One region of the Halomonas sp. DP4Y7-1 genome, then DNA from elsewhere that is predicted to be linked to it. Evidence: riboswitches for the same ligand, from Rfam matches in the RefSeq annotation. Region 1 holds a riboswitch; the other holds the start of a gene.
The links. Region 1 has a riboswitch for thiamine pyrophosphate ahead of KUV72_RS03580 (sodium:solute symporter family protein). Riboswitches for the same ligand answer to the same signal wherever they lie in the genome.
Positions count from the first base shown of each region.

Region 2: another riboswitch for thiamine pyrophosphate. It lies ahead of thiC (phosphomethylpyrimidine synthase ThiC); the one in region 1 lies ahead of KUV72_RS03580 (sodium:solute symporter family protein).

Region 1 is NZ_JAHVKS010000001.1:871,428-878,342, forward strand. Features, by position in the region: gene KUV72_RS03570 (3-oxoacyl-ACP reductase) at 19-822, shown strand; gene KUV72_RS03575 (LLM class flavin-dependent oxidoreductase) at 822-2,111, shown strand; gene KUV72_RS03580 (sodium:solute symporter family protein) at 2,377-3,822, opposite strand; TPP riboswitch at 3,901-4,064, opposite strand; gene KUV72_RS03585 (hypothetical protein) at 4,137-4,985, opposite strand; gene KUV72_RS03590 (diguanylate cyclase) at 5,140-6,819, shown strand.
Region 2 is NZ_JAHVKS010000001.1:744,186-751,803, reverse strand. Features, by position in the region: gene mdoH (glucans biosynthesis glucosyltransferase MdoH) at 1-931, shown strand, start outside; TPP riboswitch at 1,102-1,253, shown strand; gene tenA (thiaminase II) at 1,331-1,999, shown strand; TPP riboswitch at 2,081-2,215, shown strand; gene thiC (phosphomethylpyrimidine synthase ThiC) at 2,311-4,263, shown strand; gene KUV72_RS03015 (acetate/propionate family kinase) at 4,568-5,782, shown strand; gene pta (phosphate acetyltransferase) at 5,779-7,618, shown strand, end outside.

The sequences.
Region 1 (6,915 bases):
CGACCAAGGACTCATCGCATGACCCCTCCCGATACCTCTCCTGTTGTCGACCCCATTGCGCCTGATATCTCCGCTCAAATTGTGCTGATTACCGGCGCAGGACGTGGTCTGGGCGCTCACCTGGCACGCGCCTTCCTGCGAGAAGGCGCTCGCGTGGTGGTCAACTACCGCCGCAGCGAAGAAGGCGCCCGGGCGCTGGTCGCTGATTACCCGGAACACGCCTTGGCCGTCGCTGCGGATGTGTGCGATCGGGATGGCGTGGAGGCCATGTTGGCGAGGGCCAGTGAGCGCTTCGGTGGGCCTGTGACTACCGTGGTCAACAATGCGCTGCCGGACTTTGCATTCAATGGGGACGCACGGCCTGGCCCTGACTCGCTGAGCTGGGAGCATCTGGACCATCAACTTCAGGGTGTGGTGCGTGGTGCGCTCAACACGGTGCAGGCAGCGCTTCCCGGCATGCGCGAGGCGGGTGTCGGGCGTGTCATCAATATCGGTACCAACCTGTTCCAGAACCCGGTGGTGCCGTATCACGACTACACCGCGGCCAAGGCGGCGCTGCTGTCGCTGACGCGTACGCTGGCGCAGGATCTCGGCCCAGACAATATCAGCGTCAATATGGTGTCCGGCGGCTTGCTGCGCACGACGGACGCTTCCAGTGCCACACCAGACGCGGTGTTTGACCTCATCGCCGCCAACACACCGCTGCGACGGGTGACCACCCCGCAAGAGTTTGCAGACGCGGTACTGCTGTTGGCTTCCCCGTGGGCCAGGGCCATCACCGGGCAGAATCTGATTGTCGATGGCGGACTGGTGAAAGGCTGATGACCTCTATGCACTTGAATCTCTTCATCCTGGGCTGCGGTCATCACAAGGCGGCCTGGCGACACCCTGATTCCAGCGTCGAGCGATTGGCGGATATCGCCTACTACGAAGAGCTGGCCAAGCTTGCCGAACGCGGTCGCCTGGATGCGGTTTTCTTTGCCGATGGCCATGCCGCGGGCAATGTCGCAGACGGTCCGCTGTGGACCTTGGAGCCGCTGACAATGCTTGCCGCGATGGCGCGTGCCACACAGCATATCGGCCTGATCTCGACCGTCTCCAGTACCTTCTATACGCCCTTTCATGCGGCTCGCATGCTGGCATCGCTGGACCATATCTCGGGCGGACGGCTTGGGTGGAACCTGGTGACGTCAATGTTCGACAGCGAGGCGCGCAATCATGGCCTGGAAGGCATGCCGGGCCACGCGCAGCGCTACGCTAGAGCGGAAGAGTTTGCCAATACCGTGCTGGCGCTGTGGGACTCCTGGAGCGATGGCGCGCTGCTGCGAGATCGCCACGGCGATTATGCGGATGCTGCTCAAGTGCAACCGATTCATCACCGCGGCGAGCATTTTCTGGTCGATGGCCCCTTGACGGTGCCGCGCTCGCCACAGGGCCATCCCGTGCTGTTTCAGGCGGGGGCATCAGAACAGGGGCGAGACCTGGCGGCACGCTATGCCGAAGCCATTTACGCGGTGGCCTATGACCTGCCATCGGCCCAGGCTTACTGCGCTGACCTCAAGGCGAGGGTGAAAGCCGCAGGCCGTCCAGGGGTGGCGATCATGCCGGGGCTTGTGACCTACGTCGGGTCTACCGAGGAAGAGGCCCGACGCAAGCAGCGTGAACTCGACGAGTTGCTGCCGGTAGAGGCCTCGCGGCGACAGTTAAGCCAGTTTATCGGCCAGGACGTCAGTCACTGGGAACTGGATGCGCCCGTGCCCGCGCTGCCGCCGCTGGAGGCTTTTACAGGACCGAAAGGACGCTATGCCACCATCCTGCGCATTATCGAGGCTGAACGGCCAACCCTGAGACAGCTAATGGGACGGCTTGCCGCCGGAGGTGGGCACTGCACGATGGTCGGCACGCCGGAGGGAATTGCCGATGAGATGCAGCGCTGGGTCGAACAGGGTGGGGCCGATGGCTTTAACCTGATGCCACCCTCACTGCCTCACGGCATCGAGGACTTCGTGGAGCAGGTCGTGCCGGAATTGCAGCGACGTGGGGTCTTCCGCCGGGAATATGAGGGCAAGACGCTGCGCGACCATCTTGGATTGTCACGCCCCAGCTGCTGAGCGGGCGTCTTGCTCACACTGCTGCTAGGCACGACAGCCTCTATAGACATCCGCCATAACAGCGGGGGAGCTCGCCCCGCCGTTATGGTTTCGGTTCAGTGGCGTCGGTTTGATTGCCTTAGGGAAACACTGCATAAATTACTGCGCTCGATATCTCGGCTGCTGGCGGTGCTCAAGATCCTCATTTAACCGCATGTAAACTCCGGTCTTTCCGCTCCGGCAGCTACCGACCTGTCATCGCTCGAAACATTTATTCAGCGTTTCCTTAGTTCTGGAAGCGTCTCACCAGGCCGCTCATTCGGTCAAAGTCGTAGCTCTCCCGAGATGGCATCAGCTTCATCAGGACGAGAGATACCAGCACCGGAACAAAGGCAGCCAGCAGGAAGGATTCCAGTAGCGTCGCGGTGCCACCGTTAGGCGAGGGGAACATCCACAGCCCGGCCAGCAGACCTGCTGCGGTACTGATCACTGCATTGCGACCGTGATAGCGGCGGTTGAACAGGCCGAAAAACACCGGAAAGGCTGCGGCAGAGCACAGCAGGTCTGCCAGCAGGAACAGGTAGAGGACGCTGTAGCCCTGCGCAGCGACCCACGTCACTGGTATTGCAGCGACGACGATGAGCCAGCGTGCCATTCTCATCAAGGCCGCCTCACTGGCCTGGGGCAGCAGCCTGTGCATGTCGACGGCGATAATGCTGGAGGTGGCATTGATCGTTGTGTCGGCGCTACTCATTACCAGCGCAAGGCCAAGGGGAATCAGGGCCAAGGCAAACCACAGCGGCACGTCGGACAACAATACGCTGAACAGAGCGACGGAGCCGTCTCCCTCAAGTCCCAGGCCGATGAACGCCAGGCCGAACAGACCCATGAGTACGATGACCGGGAAGTTGAAGAGTCCCGCGATCCAGAAGCCACGCCTGAGCACGCGAGTATCCCGGGCCGCATAGATCCTCTGCCAGGTTCCTTGGTAGAACAGACCCGTCAGCATCACCGCGAGAAAGAAGGTCAGGCCAGCGCGCAGGCCGCCAGCATCGGTGATATCCAGCAGTTGCGGAGCACGCTCGCGTAGCCCCTCGAGCGTCGGAGCAACGCCACCCGCCGCCTGCCAGCCAAACATGAGCAAGAGAGCCAGCAGTGGCAGGATCACCAGCATCTGCACCTTGTCAGTGAAGATGGTGGTACGCAGACCGCCGTAAAAGGTGTAGAGCAGGGTGGCGATCATCACCACGCTGGCGGTTAGCCAGAGGGGGATGGGGGCCAGCAGGGTCACCATGTGGGCAATGGCGGTCAGCCCTGCAGCCAGAGAGATAAACAGGTAGAACAGCATAATCGCCAGGGTGAAGGCATACATCGTGCGGCCGTAGCGGTGGATCACGAACTCGGTCAGGCCGTGGCCTTCGGGAATCAGCTCCCGCATGCGTCGACCAAGAGGAATCATCACCAGGCGAGGCACCATGGAGCCGAGCGCGTAGCCAATGACCGCCGCGATACCGCCCCAGGTGGCAGCCTGGGCCGGTCCAAACAGGATCCAGGTGCCCAGTGTGGTGGCAATCAACGTCAGCACCGTGGCACGAGTGTTCTGGCTGTTACGTGCGGAGATGTAGTCATCTAGGCCGCCCCGACGGCGTCGGGCGTAGAGCAGGCCTGGAATGGCAAAGATGGCAGCGCACAGCAGCAGCCACAGCGCCGTCCAGAGAGGGTCGAGCATCATCGAGAGAAACCTCTTTCTTATCGTTGTCCGCAGGGACCAGTGGACATCGGGACGGACGGCGGGCAGGAAGAAAGAGGGAGAGCGGCAACCATCCTTCCCTTCGCCGGCATGACCCGGATCAGGTTCAAAGGGTTACCGCGCAATGCGGAATCTCAGCCCCGTACTATGGCCTTGGTGCGATACAGCGCTGTCGCGGCGCTGTCACGACCTGTATGGCCAGTAGGGCTCCCCTAGGAAGAGGTCCAGACTAGGGCCGGCTAGTGGGGCTGTCAATTGCAGAAAGGTAGGGCGCTCGTTGCGGAAGCATCGCGCCGCTAACGCCCCTCGAGTGACATTGCTTGGCAGGCCCGATCCAGCCAGTGGGTCGTCTCCGAGAGCCTGGGGTGGGGGTTGTTGTTGCAGTCGAAGCAACCCGAGCTCTTCGCCACCTCTGCCAGCGACGTATCAGAGGTAGCGTTCAGCACGAGGGTGCGCCGATGCCCTCCGCCGCCGGCAAGAAAGTGGGCAGCTTCAGCGTGCTGGACTTCCATGGGAAAGGACAGGTCTGACATGGGAAAGGACTGGTCTGACGTGGGAGTGTCTGGTGAGACAGTGTCTTCGGCAAGCGCAGTGCCTGGCTGGCCTCTGCACCAGATGACTTCAAATCCCCTCTGATGGGCATGCAGGCCAATGCGATGCACGTCCCTGATCGGCCCAGCCATTACCAGGCGCAGCGCAGGTTGGATCAGCAGCGCAAGCAGCTGATCGCATTGCTGTACCAGTGGCTCATGTTGCTCGACGCGCCTCAGTCGGGCGGGGGAGCCATTCAAGTTGATAAGGCGAACCAGCGAAGGTTGTCCGAGCAGCGTCGCGTGCAGGACTTCCAGATGGGTCTGTGTCGGGCTGTCCGGCAGCAGTAGTTCCGCGACGTGGTCGCGACCCTGGCTGACATGGACTGTCGTCAGGGGGGAGTGATGGACGTCGGCGTGCTGGCGCAGGTCCTTAAACGGATGCGGTAGTCGGTAGGCGTTGCCGTCCTCGTCAATCGGCTCCGCTTGAGTGGTCTGCATACGGTAATCCACAAGACCGTAAGCGCTGCCCAGTTGAGTCTCCAGCCAGGCGGCACGTCCTTGGTACGTGAGCGAGAGAGCTCGCTCGATCGCCATCAAGTTTTGGTAATACATGGCATTCGCCTCTTGAGCACCGTGAGCGAACGTACTGTCCACGCAGCGTGGAAAATTCTGATGCATTCAACCATACAAACAGCCAAATTCATGAGCAGGCCAGAAGGATGCTTGTGCGTCCTATCACGTCAGGGGAACGACCAGGAGAGCCAGCATGGACCAGTATGCCTGGGTGCGAGAAGCATTGACGCTTGCCGGGACGGTACTCGTCAGGGTGTCGCCAGCGGCGGTGGTGCTAGACGTGGCCGGCGATTGTGCGTCGGTGTTGGGAGGATCTCGCGATGAGGTTGTCGGACGTTCGTTGTCGGAGCTGCAGGGGCACTCCGCCAGGCTTGCAGAAGCCATGGCGGGTGCGGGCAGGCAGTGGGACGAGCAGGGAAGGGGGCAAAGCCGTAGCTCGGCTTACGTGATGCTGCCTGATGGCAGCATGGTGCTGCGTCTGCCGATGCAGCAACGACCTGATCATGGTGTGGTGGCTCGGCTAGCGGATCATCTTCCTGTCATGGTGGCCTACGTGGATCGAGACCTGTGCTTTCGCTTCAACAATCAGGCATATCAGGACTTCATTGGCCTTACGTCGTCTGAATTGGCAGGTCAGCCGGTGGCATCGGTTCTCGACGCCTCCTCCTATGCGAAGATTCAGCCGCGCTTCGCGCGTGCCCTGGCGGGGGTAGAGGTCAGCTACGAGGATGCACTGGTGCTGCAGGACGGCAGGAGAGCATTTTTCAAGGTGAACTACTTGCCGGATATCGTGGATGACGGTGTCGCGGGCTTCTACGCCATCATTCAGGACGTCTCTGAATACCGGTCGATGATCCAGCTGCTACGGGATGTGCACACCGGCGTTAACCGCACGGATATCGAGACGTCCGAGATTGTCGATATGCTGCTGCGAGATGCGCTTGTTTACCTGGGCCTGGACATCGCGTTGGTCAGCGAGGTGGTGGGTGAGCAGTACAGCGTGCGCTGGGCGGCCAGTGATGAGGCGCCGGTAGGTCCTGGGGATACCTTTCCTCTGGGAGATACGTATTGCCGTCTTACCCTTGATGCGTGTGACGTCTTTGCTACCCATCATGCCAGGTGTGATGAGCGTGTTAGCGGGCACCCCTGTTACCAGGCGTTTCAGTTGGAAACCTATATTGGTGCGCCCATTTGGATAGAGGGCTCCGTCTGGGGAACGCTTAATTTTTCCAGCGCTAGACCTCGTCGCCAGCCCTTTTCAGAGGTTGATATTGAGCTGGTGCGTCTGCTGACCGGTGCAGTAGAGCGAGTGATTACCAACGAACTGGACGTAGCGCGAATCAAGAGGGAGCGCGACGAGCTGGAAGATCAGGCATTGCGTGACCCGCTCACGGGCTTGCCCAATCGGGCGCAGCTCGATCGCTATGTCGACGAACTTATAGAGGAGTGCACTTCACGGGGGACGGGCTTTGCCCTGGCCGTGCTGGACATCGACTTCTTCAAGCAAGTGAATGACCACTATGGGCATGTGGTAGGAGACCAGGTCTTGGTGTGGCTCGGTCAGGCCGTTGAGCAGTGTCTGCGTGATGGTGACCTGGTGGCCCGTACCGGAGGCGAGGAGTTCGTTATCGTCATGCGTCATGCCGCATTGGAGGAGGCCATGAGCGCGGCGCAGCGTGTATGTCAGGCCATCAGCCAGAGCCAGATCGAACTTGCAGATGGTCAGCAGTTGAACATCACCATCAGCATGGGCGTCGGTGCGTACACCAAGGGGGAGACGTTTACGTCGCTATTTGAGCGCGTGGATCAAGAGCTGTACGCCGCAAAACACGCCGGACGCAACCGGGTATGTGGCAAGCGTCATATGGCCTAAACAGAGGCTGGTCTTTTGCTGGTTTTTTTGATGGTCTTCGCTTTCGGCGCGCTAGCGCTCGTTCCCTGTAAGGTGTCTTGTCAGGTCTCTTGCCAG
Region 2 (7,618 bases), 130 kb from region 1:
AATGCCCAGCCACATTCTCGACTATGCCAAGCGTGATCGACGTTGGGTACAGGGCAACCTGCAGCATCTGCGCCTGCTGAATGGCCATGGCCTGCATGTGCTGAGCCGTCTGCACTTCTTCTTCGGCGCGCTGGCCTACCTGTCGTCGCTGGTGTGGCTGGCGATCCTGGTCATCAGTACCATCGATGCGCTGATCAGGGCGCTCGTTCCCACGAACTTCTTCACCGCCAGCTCGCAGTTGTTCCCTGACTGGCCCATCGCTCCGCCCAACCTGATCATTCCCTTGTTGATCGGCACCTTGGGCATGCTGCTGATGCCCAAGGTGCTGGGACTGATACTCGGTCTCATGCGGGATCCAGAGGGCTACGGGGGACGCCCAAAACTGGTCTTGAGCATGCTGGTGGAGACCCTGTTCGCCATGCTGATCGCACCGCTGATGATGGTCTTCCACAGCCGTTTCGTGATCCAGGTGCTGACCGGTCGTACCGTTGCCTGGGACCCGCAATCCCGAGAGGGGCGGGCACTGCCCTGGCGGGAAGCCTTCCGCCATACCTGGCTGTGGTCGCTGATTGGTGCGGTGTGGGCTCTCGTCACCTGGGCCTACACTCCGAGCTTCTTTCTCTGGCTGACGCCCGTCTGGCTCGGCCTGGTGCTGGCGGCTCCGCTGGTGCGCTGGAGCTCCAGCCTGACCATCGGCCGCCGCCTGGCCCGCGCCGGGCTTCTGCTGGTACCCAGTGAGACACGCCCCCCCAGGGTCGTCGCCGATCTACACATCGAGAGTCAGCTACCCTCATCGGGCGCGCCGGCCGCTCCCCCCAGCGAGCGTCCCCGAGACATGCCTGTGCAGTCCTTCCGACGCCCCCATCAATCGGCTGAGGTGCACAGCGACCCTGGCCACCCGATCGACACCCCCACGCCAGATCGTCGCTGATCCATCATAAGCCATCATCAGCGTCGGTGCAGGACGCCGCGGCCGTGACCCTCATGGCCGCGGCGTCATCATTAGGTAGTCTCTCTCGACAACCTCCCTTGACGCCCCCTTCCGATGCTATCCGAAAGTGGTGTCTGGCAAAGCCGCAAGGGCGTGCTAGACTGCGGTCGACTCGCTTGACGGGGTGCCGGTCAATCCGGCTGAGATGGTGCAGGGCCAGCGTGGTGTAGCGGCCCGACAGCACCGATCCCGTGGAACCTGATCCGGGTGCGGTGTGGACTCACACCTTGAACCGGCGTAGGGAATCAGGCGGTGGCACGCCTTCCCTGCGGGGGCCTGCCCTTCCTCCCCGCCGTCCTTCTCTGCCCCGCCCACCGGATCCACTATGCCGGAGCTATCATGGGCTATTGCTTCAACGATCTGATCGCTGCCTGCCGCGACGACTGGCGGCGCTATACCGAGCACGACTTCGTTCGTGCACTTGGGCGCGGCGACCTGAATGACGCCAGCTTTCGCCACTATCTGAAGCAGGACTACCTGTTTCTCCTGCAGTTTTCACGCGCCTACGCCCTTGCTGCCTACAAGAGCCAGGACCTGGAGAGCTTGCAGGGGGCCTTCAAGGGGATGCAGACGATCCTCGAGGTCGAACTGGGCCTGCATCTTGCCTACTGCCGAGAATGGGGCATTGACGACAGCGAGCTCAGCCGTCTACCGGAGGCACGTGCCACCCTGGCCTATACCCGCTACGTCCTCGACACCGGCAGTCGTGGTGATCTGCTGGACCTGCACGTCGCCCTGGCGCCCTGCATGGTCGGCTACGCCGACATCGGCCGCTGGCTGGCGGATCATCCCGAGACGCTGCGTGGTGGCGACAATCCCTACGATGCCTGGATCACCATGTACGCAAGCCCTGACTTTCAGGCCTCGGCCGTGCGCGAAAGGCACTGGCTCGACGACCAGCTCAGCCAGGTATCGAGCGCTCGTTTCGACCGGCTGGCGCGCATCTTTAGCGACGCGACCCGTCTCGAGACTGACTTCTGGCAGATGGGACTGGACCTGAGCGACTGACCTTGGCGACGCCTTTAGGCGATCGAACTGGGCGATCGACCTGGGTGATCGCGCTCGACAACACAGACAAGCTGACAATAGCAACGCTTGACGGGGTGCCGCAGCCAGCGGCTGAGATCATGCAGCGCATGAGACCCGTTGAACCTGATCTGGGGATACCCCCGATGTTACGGCATCGAGGCGAGGACCAGCGTAGGGATCAAGCGCTCACGGCCACGGCCTCGACGCCCCCCCCTTCTCCCTCGCGACGTGCCATTACCACCATCAGGGCGACGCCACTTGCCCTGCACCGCCGTGAGAGGAAACCACCTATGTCACTCGACCACCCCTCGTCTCATCCGAGATCCCGCCATGACGCCCACTTCCTGGCCGAGACGGCCAGGGTCGACCAGGCCGCCGTCACTCCCCTGCCAGGCTCTCGCAAGGTCTATGTAGAGGGCTCCCGGCCCGACCTGCGGGTGCCATTTCGCGAAATCACCCTGTCGCCGACGCGCACCTCAGGCGCCGACGAAGCCAATCCACCGCTACTGGTGTACGACACCTCAGGCCCCTATACCGACCCGGCGGTACAGGTCGACCTGCGCAAGGGACTAGCCGAGTTGCGTAGGCCCTGGATTGAGGAGCGCAACGATACCGAGTGGCTCGACGGTCCCACCTCCGAGTACGGCCGCCGGCGTGCCAATGACCCGCTGCTGGCCCCCCTGCGCTTCGAGCTGACGCGCACACCACGCCGCGCCACCAGGACCGCCGATGGCCGCCCGGGCAACGTCACCCAATTGCATTACGCGCGGCGCGGCATCATCACACCGGAAATGGAGTTCATTGCACTTCGCGAGAATCAACGTCGACAGGCCCTTCAGGACCCTTATCGTGGCAGTGACGAGGTCGAAGCGATACTTGGCCACCAGCACCCCGGCCAGTCGTTCGGAGCCCGTTTGCCGGATGAGATCACCCCCGAGTTCGTGCGCCAGGAAGTGGCCGCCGGACGCGCCATCATCCCGGCCAACATCAATCATCCCGAAGCCGAGCCGATGATCATCGGGCGTAACTTTCTGGTGAAGATCAACGGCAACCTAGGCAACTCTGCGGTGACGTCCTCCATCGAAGAGGAAGTGGACAAGATGACCTGGGGGATTCGCTGGGGGGCGGATACGATCATGGACCTGTCCACTGGACAGAACATCCATGAAACCCGTGAGTGGATCATCCGCAACTCACCGGTGCCGATCGGTACCGTGCCACTCTATCAGGCGCTGGAAAAGGTCAAGGGCGTGGCCGAGGACCTGACCTGGGAGATCTTTCGCGACACCTTGATCGAGCAGGCGGAACAGGGGGTGGACTATTTCACCATCCACGCCGGTGTGCTTCTTCGCTATGTGCCGCTGACCGCTGGCCGAGTCACCGGCATCGTCTCGCGGGGAGGCTCGATCATGGCCAAGTGGTGCCTCTATCACCACCAGGAAAGCTTCCTCTACACCCACTTCGAGGAGATCTGCGAGATCTGCAAGCAGTATGACGTGGCCTTCTCGCTGGGCGATGGGCTGCGCCCGGGATCCGTGGCAGATGCCAATGACGAAGCTCAGATGGCCGAACTCAAGACCCTGGGCGAGCTGACCCACATTGCCTGGAAGCACGACGTGCAGGTGATGATAGAAGGGCCCGGCCACGTGCCCATGCACCTGATCAAGGAGAACATGGACAAGCAGCTCGAGTACTGCGACGAGGCGCCCTTCTATACCCTGGGCCCGCTGGTCACCGATATCGCTCCCGGCTATGACCACATCACCTCAGGCATCGGCGCGGCGATGATCGGCTGGTACGGCTGCGCCATGCTCTGCTACGTCACCCCCAAGGAGCACCTGGGCCTGCCCGACAAGGACGACGTCAAGACCGGGATCATCACGTACAAGATCGCCGCCCACGCGGCGGATCTGGCCAAGGGGCACCCCGGCGCTCAGCGCCGGGACAATGCGCTGTCCAAGGCACGCTTCGAGTTCCGCTGGGAGGACCAGTTCAACCTGGGCCTGGACCCGGACACGGCCCGCGCCTACCACGACGAGACGCTGCCCAAGGACGCGGCCAAAGTGGCCCACTTCTGCTCCATGTGCGGACCCAAGTTCTGCTCCATGAAGATCAGCCAGGAAGTCCGCGACTATGCCCGCGACAACGGCCTGGACGGCGACAGCGAGGCGGTCATGGCGGGCATGGAGGCGCAGGCACAAGCCTTCCGCCAGCAAGGCGGTGCCCTGTACAAGGAAGTCTGACGCAAGCCCATCACGGCCACCTTCCCGCCCACGGCCCCGCGGGCGGGGAGGTGGCTGCCGTAAAGCCACTGCTGCGGCGGTGGTTCAGGGCCGCCGGCAGCCTTCACGCTGCACCGCACAAATTACTACCAAAGTCTAACCTCTTTGCCCTATCGCTTGATGGTCGTCACAAGCTGTGCTGTTCCCCCAGCAACTGACTCTCCCTACCTCCCCAGGACAATTATTTGACGCCAGGCTCGGTGCTAGATTCGCCGCCATCCCCCCGTTTACACGCCCTAACAAGGCGTCTTTCTCTGGAGATGGCATGAAAGCCCCGATACTGGTGATCAACTGCGGCTCCTCCTCGATCAAGTTTGCGCTGGTCGATCAGACCCCTGGCGCACCTCGGATATCAGGCATTGCTGAGCGCCTGGGCAGCCACGATGCCTGCCTGAAGCTGGAAGAAGAGCACGGCAACCGGCGTGACATTTCGCTACCTCGAGCCACCCACGCCCTGGCGCTCAAGACCATCCTCGACCACCTGGGTGATCAACGTCCCGTCGGCATCGGGCACCGGGTGGTCCACGGCGGCGAGCGCTTCACCTGCGCCACGCTGCTGGACGACACGGTAGTCCGCACCATTCGCCAGACCGTCAGCCTGGCACCCTTGCATAACCCGGCCAACCTGGATGGCATCACCGCCACCCGACGACTGTTCGAGCACCTGCCCCAGGTGGCGGTATTCGATACCGCCTTCCACCAGACCCTGCCGGCCCACGCCTACCGCTATGCGATTCCCGAAGACCTGTATCAGCGCCATGGCATCCGGCGCTACGGCTTCCACGGCTCCAGTCACGCCTACGTCAGCGAGCGCCTGGCCGAGGTCAGCGAGCGGGGACACGGAGGTTGGCTGATCGCCCATCTCGGCAATGGCTGCTCCGCAACCGCAGTCTGGGAAGGCGAAAGCCAGGATACCAGCATGGGCATGACGCCCCTGGAGGGGCTGGTGATGGGCACACGCAGTGGCGACGTCGACCCGGGCCTGCACCTCCATCTGGCCCGCCAGCTGGGGATGTCACTGGAATCGATTGACCTGCTGCTCAACCAGAAGAGCGGCCTTCTCGGCGTATCTGGGCTGACCAATGACATGCGCGAGCTGGAGCAGGCCGCAGGCGCAGGACACCCTGGCGCGACCCTGGCCATCGAAGTGTTCTGCTATCGCCTGGCCAAGTCCCTGGCCGGTCTCGCCTGCGCGCTTCCTCGGGTTGATGGCATCGCCTTCACTGGCGGCATAGGAGAAAACTCGTCGCTGATTCGGGCCCGCACGCTGGGCCACCTAAAGGCGCTGGGCGTGCATCTTGATAGCGCAGCCAACAGCGCTCTTGCGCGCGGCAGCGAAGGTGCCATCCATGACGCCAGCGAGTCCGGTTCGCCGGAAATCCGCGTCATTCCCACCGATGAAGAAGGCTATATCGCCAGCCAGACCCGAGCACTGATCACCCGTCTGGCACTGGCCGACAGGTCCGAGGAAGCCGTATGAGCCTGCAACCCCGTACCCTGCTGTTGATCCCGGTGGATGAGGGGGTCGCCCTGACCTCTGCGGCGCTGGGAATGCTGCGCGCGCTGGATACCCTGGGCCTGGAGGCAGGCTTCCTGCAGCCATTCAGCCAGGCAGAGGGCATCGATGACGATAGCAACAGCGCCGAAAGGGCTCGCTCGCTGGTCGCCAGCACCCTGGGCATCGGCTCGCCTCGTCCAGTGCCCCGGGAAGACGTGGAGCACTACCTGGGCAGAAATGACAGCGACGGTCTGCTTGAGCTTGCCGTCGAACGCCACTCACGGGTCGCCAAACCGGCGACCGGCAAGCGGCCGGCCTTTATCGTCGTGGAAGGCATTCGCCCCCTGCGCAAGAACGCCTACGCCCTGGATCTCAATGTACGTCTTGCCAGCGCCCTGGACGCCCAGGTGATTCTGGTCGCCGATGGCCAGACGAGCGACCTTAAGGAGCTGGCCAAGAGCCTGGCCTTCCATCGCCAGAGCATCGACGCGGTAGGTTCCAGGCGCACCCTCGGCACCATTCTGATGCGCCTGCCCGGTGACGGCGATGACTCGGCCAGCGATCAGACCCTGGCCTCCGTCAGTGATCGTGAAGCCAGCGTCCACCGCCAGCACTGGCAGGACCAACTGGCAACGGCATCCGAGCAGAGCCTGCCGGTAGTGGCCGCGGTACCCTATCGCGCCGCGCTGACCGCGCCGCGGACCCTGGATGTGGCCCGCGCCCTCGGCGCCAGGATCCTGCATCACGGTGATGCTGATAGACGTCGCGTCGCCCATACCACCCTGGGTGCCCGCAGCGCCGAGCATCTGCTGTATGCATTGCGCCCGGGCGAGCTCATCGTGTCGCCTGGTGATCGCGACGACACCCTGCTGGCTGCTGCCCTCGCCACCATGAACGGGGTGCCCCTGGCGGGCCTCCTGCTCACCCACGGCGAAACCCCCAGCAAGCAGCTGATCGACGTCTGCCAGCCAGCGCTATCCTCCGGCCTGCCTGTCCTGTCCGTCGATACCGACAGCTTCACCACGGTGGCCAAACTGACCGACATCCCTGGTGGGATTCCGGTGGATGACCAGGAGCGGGCGGAGGCCATCAGCGCCTTTGTGGCGGATCACCTCGATCGAGAATGGCTGCTGACATTGATGGACGACGAGACCCAGCGCCGACTGTCTCCCGCGGCCTTTCGCCATCAATTGGTCAGCATGGCCCAGCAAAAACGCCAGCGCATCGTGTTGCCCGAGGGGGAGGAGCCACGCACCCTGGAAGCAGCCATCTTGTGCCAACGCCGCGGCATCGCCAACTGCGTCTTGCTGGGTAAGCGCCAGGCCATTGTGGAAGTGGCAAAGGCCCGCGGCCTTGAATTGCCCGATGATCTGCAGATTCTCGACCCCGACAGCGAACGTTGCCGCTTCATCGCCCCCATGGTGGAACGGCGCAAGGGCAAGCTGACCCCCTTGACCGCCGAGGCCCAGCTTCACGACAGCGTGGTTCTGGGCACCATGATGTTGGCGGAAGGAGAGGTCGACGGGTTGGTATCAGGGGCGATACACACCACCGCCAACACCGTTCGACCGGCCTTTCAGCTGATCAAGACCGCCCCCGGATATGCTCAAGTGTCGTCGGTTTTCTTTATGCTGCTGCCCGATCAGGTGGTGGTCTACGGCGACTGCGCGGTCAATCCTGACCCGGACGCCGACGCGCTGGCCGAGATTGCCTTGCAGAGTGCGGCCAGCGCCGAGGCCTTCGGCATCGAGCCCAGGGTCGCCATGATCAGCTATTCCACCGGCGAGTCAGGCACCGGTGCTGACGTTGACAAGGTCC